Regions from separate parts of the Bacillus swezeyi genome, predicted to be linked through region 2. Evidence: riboswitches for the same ligand, from Rfam matches in the RefSeq annotation. Region 2 holds a riboswitch; the other holds the start of a gene.
The links. Region 2 has a riboswitch for thiamine pyrophosphate ahead of RBH91_RS01245 (nucleoside 2-deoxyribosyltransferase). Riboswitches for the same ligand answer to the same signal wherever they lie in the genome.
Positions count from the first base shown of each region.

Region 1: it holds a riboswitch for thiamine pyrophosphate, as region 2 does, so the genes downstream of both, thiT (energy-coupled thiamine transporter ThiT) here and RBH91_RS01245 (nucleoside 2-deoxyribosyltransferase) in region 2, are expected to answer to the same signal.

Region 1 covers NZ_CP133085.1:3,453,251-3,457,526, reverse strand. The annotation lists gene RBH91_RS17200 (processed acidic surface protein) at 100-1,095, shown strand; gene RBH91_RS17195 (class D sortase) at 1,201-1,758, shown strand; gene thiT (energy-coupled thiamine transporter ThiT) at 1,799-2,383, opposite strand; TPP riboswitch at 2,495-2,595, opposite strand; gene RBH91_RS17185 (GntR family transcriptional regulator) at 2,757-3,860, shown strand.
Region 2 covers NZ_CP133085.1:211,678-215,953, forward strand. The annotation lists partial or broken gene RBH91_RS01235 (DUF255 domain-containing protein) at 254-427, opposite strand; gene RBH91_RS01240 (helix-turn-helix transcriptional regulator) at 1,086-1,295, opposite strand; TPP riboswitch at 1,535-1,637, shown strand; gene RBH91_RS01245 (nucleoside 2-deoxyribosyltransferase) at 1,715-2,161, shown strand; gene RBH91_RS01250 (thymidylate synthase) at 2,176-3,183, shown strand; gene RBH91_RS01255 (class I SAM-dependent methyltransferase) at 3,183-3,941, shown strand; gene thiD (bifunctional hydroxymethylpyrimidine kinase/phosphomethylpyrimidine kinase) at 3,955-4,276, shown strand, end outside.

The DNA.
Region 1 (4,276 bases), 1.3 Mb from region 2:
CAGAATATTATAGATGAAAAAAACTTCTATTACAATACATGTTTTTTTAAAAAATTCCATTATAATCAAAAGGAAAGATAAATTTAGGGGTGATATCCAATGAAAAAGAGGCTGGTGTCGCTGCTGGTCTGCGTCCTGTTTTTAGCACCTGCAGCAGAAGCTTTTGCCGCACCGAAACAGGCTGAGCTTAATGAGTATCTTGAAGAAATAGGAATAACAGAAAAAGAAATGGAAGCCTATTTACAAGATACATATGATGAAAGTTTGAGAGATTTTGATTCAGTAGAAGAGTTAAGAGACTTTTTGGGAGAAAGGCTGACCGAAAAGCTTTTGGCATCATATTTAAAAGAATACGGATTAAGTGAAAAAGAAGCGGTTGATCTTTTCGTTGAAAATGGCTATATGGAAAGCGGTCAAAACATTCTCGACGTATTTGTGTTTGAGTATGAATTGGACGATGCTCTATTTATGGTGACATATGAAGAAGACGATCTGGAGATCGGAAATTTATTTCAAGAACTGGGTGTGGATGACCTAGAGTGGGAGAAGCTCGTCGATCACCTCCGCAATGTGCGGGACAAAAATCCAAACTTTGAAAATGATCTGATGGCGCTTGGAGAGCGGCTTGAAGCGGTCGCTGCTTTCGAGTCGGTGTCAGAGCTGTCGGCTCAAGACATCGCTGAAATGCTTTCAGTTTTGAATGACGTTCAGAAGACGCTTGAAGTGAAGACAAAATATTACCTCGTCAAAGACGGAAAGAAAAAAGCGGTGACTTTGACGACGCTGGTCAGTGCGGACGATCTGAAGGGAGCAAGCCTCCTTGTGGAAGTTTATGACTTGCAAGGCCATTTCATTTTGGATGTTTTGCTGACACCTGAAATGATTGGATCGGATTTAATACATGATACAGGGGCAAAAGTGAAGCAAACTAAAACTGCTGTCAAACATGAAACAAAAACATCTCACGTGAAAAAGACGGTTAAAGGTGCAAAGCTGCCAAAAACGGCCGGACACTATGCGGAATGGTCACTTCTTGGTGTTGTTCTGATGCTAGGCGGATTTTTCTTGATCAGAAGGCTTCGCAAAGCGGCTTAAATGTAACTTCCCATTCTCATCTTGTTTAGAATGGGCGTTTTTTGTAAGGAGTGAAACGAGATTAAGACATTGCGAAAAAAGGTCATTTGGCTTTTCGCCATTGTTATGGTAGCTGCTGGATTATATTTTATAACAACGAATGTGTTTAAGCTTTTACATGGCTACGCCCTTTTTTCATTTCAGCAGGTGAAAGAAGAGAAAACAACTGAAAAACCGCCCGTTCAAACGGCGAAAAAAGAAAAGATCGCAATAGATCAAACTTTTGAAACCGGTGAAAAAATCGGCGATCTCGTGATTCCGAAAATCAATGCAAGGCTTCCGATTTATCATGGGACAGATGAAGATGAATTGCAAAAAGGTGTGGGCCATTTCGCCGGCTCTGTTTTACCTGGGGAAGAGGACAATTCGGTTTTATCAGGCCACCGCGATACGGTTTTTAGAAAGCTCGGAGAAGTGGGCAAAGGGGATCGGTTAATTGTTGAAGCTGTCTATGGAACTTTTACATACAAAGTGAAAAAGGTTCGAATCGTAGATGCGGATGACCGGACGGTTATTGTCCCGAAGCCGAGAGCGACGTTGACCGTATCGACCTGCTATCCCTTTGATTTCATTGGGGCTGCACCGGAGCGGTATGTATTGGTGGCAGATTTAATAAAAGGATAAAAAACAGCGGAAGCCCATGTCAATCCGCTGTTTTTTATATTTATCTCATTTCCATCTGCCTGCCCAAGAGCCTTGGAGCCGTGAGCAGCAGCAGGCACAGTACGATTGTGCAAATGATGAAAGATGGAAGCATGTATGTTCCATTGTATACTAATGAATAAATCCAGACAGGTGTGCCTTGAGGCGCATAGTGTCCGAAGAAGACGGCGCCGCTGATCAGATGGGAGAGAAACTTCAGCCCGCTTCCAATAAAAACGGCAAGTGTAACATATGAAGCAAGTTTGCCCTTTTTTTTCTCGCTGGACGCTTTACGGATCGGAACGGCAAATGCCCCGCCGATTCCAGCGGCCGTGGGCGCGATAAAATAATCAAGGAGAAACTGCAGGGGATGAGCAATGTAAAGCCCCCCGCTTACAAACTGGAGCAATCCGGCTAAAAATCCAGTTGTCAGCCCCGCCTTCAACCCCCATCTAAAGGAGATCAAAAAAATCGGAATCATCATGACGGCAATTGAACCGCCTTGGGGCATTTTTAAGAACATTCCGGACACCATATCCAATATGATGGCAATTCCGGTCATGATCGCAATTTCAATAAGACGTACAAGTTGTTTTGATTGATTCATGATTACCCTCACTTTTGATGAACAAAGGGATACTGGACTTCTTTCCCAATAAAAAAAGCAATGCGGGGAAGGAGTAGGAAAGTTTTCCACGCACTGCTTTGGATGCAAGTTAGAATGACTTTGCCACATCCCTACGCCAGCGTTAACTAACAGGTTCAAAGGGTCAGAACGGTTCGTTCACTCTCAGCCTGAAGGCTCCCCTTGTGGTCATCGGTTATTTAGTTATATTCTACTATACTAAAAAACGAAACGGACGACAAGCTTCATTTTCAAAAAAAATTGCTTAATTTCTCCAATATGTAGCAATGCTATCGGCTTTTCCTTTATAATAGAACTTATTCGTACGTACAAGATGCAGTAAAGGGTTGATCTGATGAGTGAGCATACAAAATACAGCATGGTCAAAAATCAAATTAAGTCATGGATATACGAGGGAAAGGTTAAGCCTGGAGAAAAAATTCATTCTGAAAATGAATTGATGAAAATATTCGATGTCAGCAGGCATACGATTCGGCAGGCCATCGGCGACCTGGTCCATGAAGGCCTTCTTTACAGAGAGCAGGGGTCAGGGACGTATTGTTCGCACCGTCTTCAGCTTTCGGAAAAAGGAAGGGAAAGAAATAAAATGATCGGAGTCATCACGACATATCTGTCCGACTACATCTTTCCTTCTATTATAAGGGGAATTGAATCTTCGCTGTCGAGCGAAGGATATACGCTGATCGTGGCAAGTACAAATAATGATATTGAAAAAGAAAAACAGTGCCTCGTGAATATGCTTGATAAAAAAATTGACGGACTGATTGTAGAGCCGACGAAAACCGGAAGCTTTAATCCGAACTTAAACTATTATTTGACGCTCGAACAGCACCATATTCCATATTTGATGATTAATCAGTTTTATCAGGAATTAAATCCGCCGCATTTCATTTTGGATGATGAGCATGGCGGCTTTATCGCCACTGAGCATTTAATCAAGCTCGGCCATGAAAGAGTTTTTGGGTTTTTTAAACAGGATGACATGCAGGGTGTCAACAGAATGAAAGGTTTTATCCGCGCCTTTAGAGAAAACGGCTTGTCATTTTATCCTGAGATGGTCGTTACATACACGACAGAAAACAAAAAAGAAAAGACGGTATCCGAAGTAAGAAAGCGGCTGTCTTCTTCCGAACGGCCGACAGCGATTTTCTGCTACAATGACGAAGTTGCTCTTATGGTACTTGATGTGGTAAGGGAATTTGGCTTGAAAGTACCTGAAGACATATCGATTGTCGGGTACGATGATTCACATTTAAGCCAGGCCTCTGAAGTGAAGCTGACATCAGTCACCCATCCGAAAATGCAATTGGGAATCGAAGCGGCCAAATGGATGATCGCCAAAGTAGAGGGCCGGAATGCAGACCAGCTTGAGCATTCCACTGTTTACAAACCTGAACTGATTGTCAGACAATCGACAGCCAAGTTAAAAAATAGTTGAACGATATGTGATTTTTTGGGGACGCAACACGTTTAAGGGTACAGGTGTGTAAAAGAAAAATGGGATCACTGTCATTGATATTCACCATGGTCATGATGGTGATCTTTTTCATCGCACACCTAAAGGTTTTAAAAAATGGACGATGTGCTGATCGCATACAGTGCTGCATTCATTAGAGCTTCACCCCCAGAATCAACCGAAAACATCATGCGCGGAGCAGCTGTTTTCTCTATTGTTTTATACGAAGACGGCGTTCCTTGAACAATGTGCCATTTGGTCATACCTCTTTAAAAGAGGCGATGAGAGGAAACTCATGATCAATATCGTCAGCGCTTTGCTGTTTTGATTCCTCAAAGCGGAGCTTGCAGGAAGACTGCTGTTCCATTCAGCTCTCTGATGTTGCACTCTGCAAAACA
Region 2 (4,276 bases):
CCCTTCAAAAAAGTTGTTGTGGTACTAATCATCCCCTATTATAGCACTTTTTGGTGGAAAAAATCTGTTCAACCCCAAAATATCAAATATTTAAAAGGTTCAACATCAAAAATCAAGGGTTTTCAGTAAACTTTGGGAACAATCTGAAGTTATTGTTATTTCTTTCAATTCCTTCATGTATATTAACTATGCCCGATCACATGTAGATTTATGTTTATGATTAAGATAATATTTCTATCTTAGTTTCTTATTGACACCAATGGCAAGTCGAATAGCCGATGCTGACGAGAACCGGCTTGTTTTCGCGTTTTGCTTTTTCGAAGGCTTCTTCTCCCCACGGATACCAATCCACAGGATTGTGAGCATGTTGGAGTAAATACGGAGACTTCTCAGCGATTAATCTATTGGGTTTATTGTTAGTGGGCATGGGATCACCTTCTTTCCTTATTGACTATCCTTAGATTACCACAGTAATCATATATAAATTCAAAAAATGAGCAGGTTTTGGAATGGATGGATAATTGTCAATGCAAACACAACAAGCCGGCTTGAGTCAGCAGAACTGCTAACGTTACTCTGCGTACCTATTCCTGAGAAAGGGAAGTTTGAATGGAGATGCGCCTGGATTCACAGCATAAGAAAGAACATACCAAATGATGCAGGTATGTTCTATAATTTAAACAGAAAGATAAAAATCATTGAGTAGGCTAACTCTTGTTATCCTCTTATATATGTTTTTTACCAAAACAAATTGGATTAGGGATAAGTTATATATGCAATGCAAAAAGCGACAAATAATATATAGTTCTTTCCGTTATTAATGAAAAAGAAATCGATGATCCAAAGAGTAAATAAAGTGATAAAAACGATGTTGTAACTCATTGGAGCACTTTTTTTAGTATTTATTTACCCATTTCATCCTTCTTTACTTTATTTTTCGTTCTCCATATAAAGAATTGACCCCATGCTAATAGCAAATTAATCAATAAAATCCCTTCAGTAACGTCCGATGTTGTTTAATATAGCTCAGTAAAGTTCCCTCGAAGTATAAGGTAATAATGATTAGAAATAGCAAACTAAACACTTCAATTTTTCTCATTTCTGACATCCCTTTCTGATTCGAATAAAAATAATTGGTCAACTGTTACCCCTAAACAATATGCCAATTGAAAAGCAAGAGATAAACTCGGATCATACTTATTATTTTCAATAGCATTAATGGTTTGACGGGAAACGCCGCACGCTTTGGCCAATTGCTCTTGAGAAAAACCTTTTTCCTTTCTAGCATGTTTTATAACCTTTTTCCATAAAAACTCCTTTATGGAAAAGATATTTTACATATTTGTCGTAAATGATTGTTTTCATTATGTCAAACTTATTTGGCATATTTGGAAAAGGAAATGGGAAGGCAAACTGTTATCTCAGTTGTTTGATGGAATCCACTTTTAAATAATAATTAGCTGCTTCCTTTTTAATCCTATCATTGTTTGACTAATGACATGGAATAGTTTAGGATTAAAGTAAATATTTATATTTTATCCACTAGGGGAGCTTTAGAAGCTGAGAAGAGACATAAGTCCTGACCCTTTGAACCTGATTTGGTTAACACCAGCGTAGGGAAGTGAAAAAATTAGAGAGATTTTTTATCTTATCTATATTTAAGCCACTTTCCATATGAAAGTGGCTTTATTTATTTTGAAAGGATGATATTAAAGTGACAACTAAAAAAGTTTTTTTAGCAGGGCCTTTTAAAAGTTTAGTAGATGAGAATACTGGATTGATGAGTTTACATGAAAGGGGAAAGTTGGAGTCATTAATTTCTTTTTTTGAAAATGAAGGATGGTTAGTTCATAATGCTCACAAGCGAGAAGGATGGGGGAAAGATTTCATGACACCCCAACAGTGCACTAAAATTGATTTTGATGAAATAAGCACTTGCGACCTTTTTGTAGCTTTTCCTGGCTCACCGGCTTCTCCTGGAACGCATATAGAAATTGGATGGGCTTCTGCCTTGAAAAAAAAGATAGTGTTATTACTAGAAAATGATAGGGATTACGCATTCTTAATTCAAGGGTTAAATGTAGTAGCTGATGTTGAATACATTAATTTTAAAGATACTGATGATTTATTAGAGAAGATTAAAAGTATCCTTATGAAATAAAAGGTGGAATCTAAATGAGAAAGAAAACTTTTCATGAAGCATATATGGAAACCCTGTATGACATCTATTACAACCCTGAATTTTTGAATTCACCGCGTGGACAAAAAAGCAAAGAACAATTGAACTATCATCTGATCCTTGAAAATCCAATAGAACGTGTCACTTACTTACCCTCTAGAAAAACAAATATCGTGTTTAATTTTGCTGAAGTTTTATGGTATTTATCGGGGAGTAATAACTTAGATTTTATTAGTTATTACAATAAAAAAATGCCTTTATATTCAATGAATAAAAAAACATTAACAGGTACTGCGTATGGTCCTAAAATATTTGAATTTGGAAACGCAAAACTAAATCAATGGAATAGAATAAAAAATCTTTTGACACAAGAAGACATTGATTCAAAAAGGGCATTTATTCAAATATTCGATGCCTCGGAACTCTTCGTTTCTGGAAACATTGATGTTTCTTGCACAATCGGTTTGCAATTTTTCATAAGAGAAGACAAGTTATACATGTCTTCCGTAATGCGTGCAAATGATGCATTTCGAGGGATGATTAGTGATCTGTTCTCTTTTACATTTATGCAAGAATTAATGGCGAGAGAACTTCATTTAGAAGTCGGGGAATATTTCCATAATGTTGGTTCCATTCATATTTACGAGTCGGACAACGAATGGGCAAAAACAGTACTTGAGGAAGCAAAAACCCATAATGATATCTCGGCTTTTGAATTTCCTAAAATGCCTACCGGGAATAATTGGCCCTTCATCGAAACAGTTTTAGAATATGAGGCTTTGCTTAGAAAAGATCAAATTTCAATGTCAAAGCAGGATATTGAAACTCTAGACTTACCTGAATATTGGAAACAGATTCTTTTACTTTTCAGTATATATCAGCATATTGCTTATAAACGAGATATGGATCATTCTCTATTTCAAGGCTTACTTCCTATTTATCAATTTTTTGTTAGAAATAAGTGGTTTAATTATTTCTCAACTAAACAAAAGGAGGAAATTTAATGAAAACTTCTTGGAAAGAAGACAGTGTTGCTGGTAAATTCGATGCTTATAACGACGTTTTAGAACAAACATTAGGTTTTGAGTATGTTTTTCGTAAATTTGATAAAGAGGATATTAAAAAGGTGCTCGATTTTGGCTGTGGTCCCGGAAAGGTAGCATATAGGTTAGCTGACAGAATAGATTGCAATGTAATCGCAGTAGATGAATCAAGTAAGATGTTAGATATAGCAAAGACAAAAAGAAAGCATCCACATGTTGACTATCATTTAATTGAACATGATAATCTTTTCTTCTTACCAGATCATTCAGTTGATGCTGCTATGGCCTGTTACGTCTTTATTAATACAGATAGTGATCAACGTATCAAAAGAATAATGGATGAAATTTTTCGTGTGTTAAAACCGGGCGCTTCTTTTGTTATACTCGATACGAACCCTGATTCAACTGGAATAGAATTTTCAACCTTTCGCAACGGAATACCGGGGAAAGAATATTCTTATGGAGAAGAAAGAAATGAGTGGCTTCATGTTCCTGAACAAGCAGATTTAATTTTAAATGACTTTCATTGGCCGAAGTCAATGTACTATAAACTTTTATCTAATGCAGGTTTTGAAAGTGTAACTTTACTAGAACCAACGTTAAACGAAATTGACGGAGAGCAGTTAAAGGCTATCGAACAAAAATTTAAATTTAATAATTGGAAAAGTGAAAAGGAATATCCACCTTTTATAATTTTTGAAGCAGTTAAACCTACCTAAGGAGGAGTATGAGTTGACGGATATCTACAAAGCACTTTCGATTGCTGGAACAGATCCAACCGGGGGAGCGGGAATTCATGCAGACTTAAAAACCTTTCAGGAACAGCAAGTATATGGAATGGCTGTTATTACATCAGTTGTTGCTCAAAACACACTTGGTGTGAAAAGTTTTGAGGAGGTATCTCTGAATAATATATCTCAGCAAATAGACTGTGTCATTGGAGACATAAAACCAGATGCTGTAAAAACTGGTATGCTTGCAAGTGTAGAAATTATTGAACTGATAGCTGAAAAATTAAAAGCGGCTCATATCCAATCGTATGTGATGGACCCAG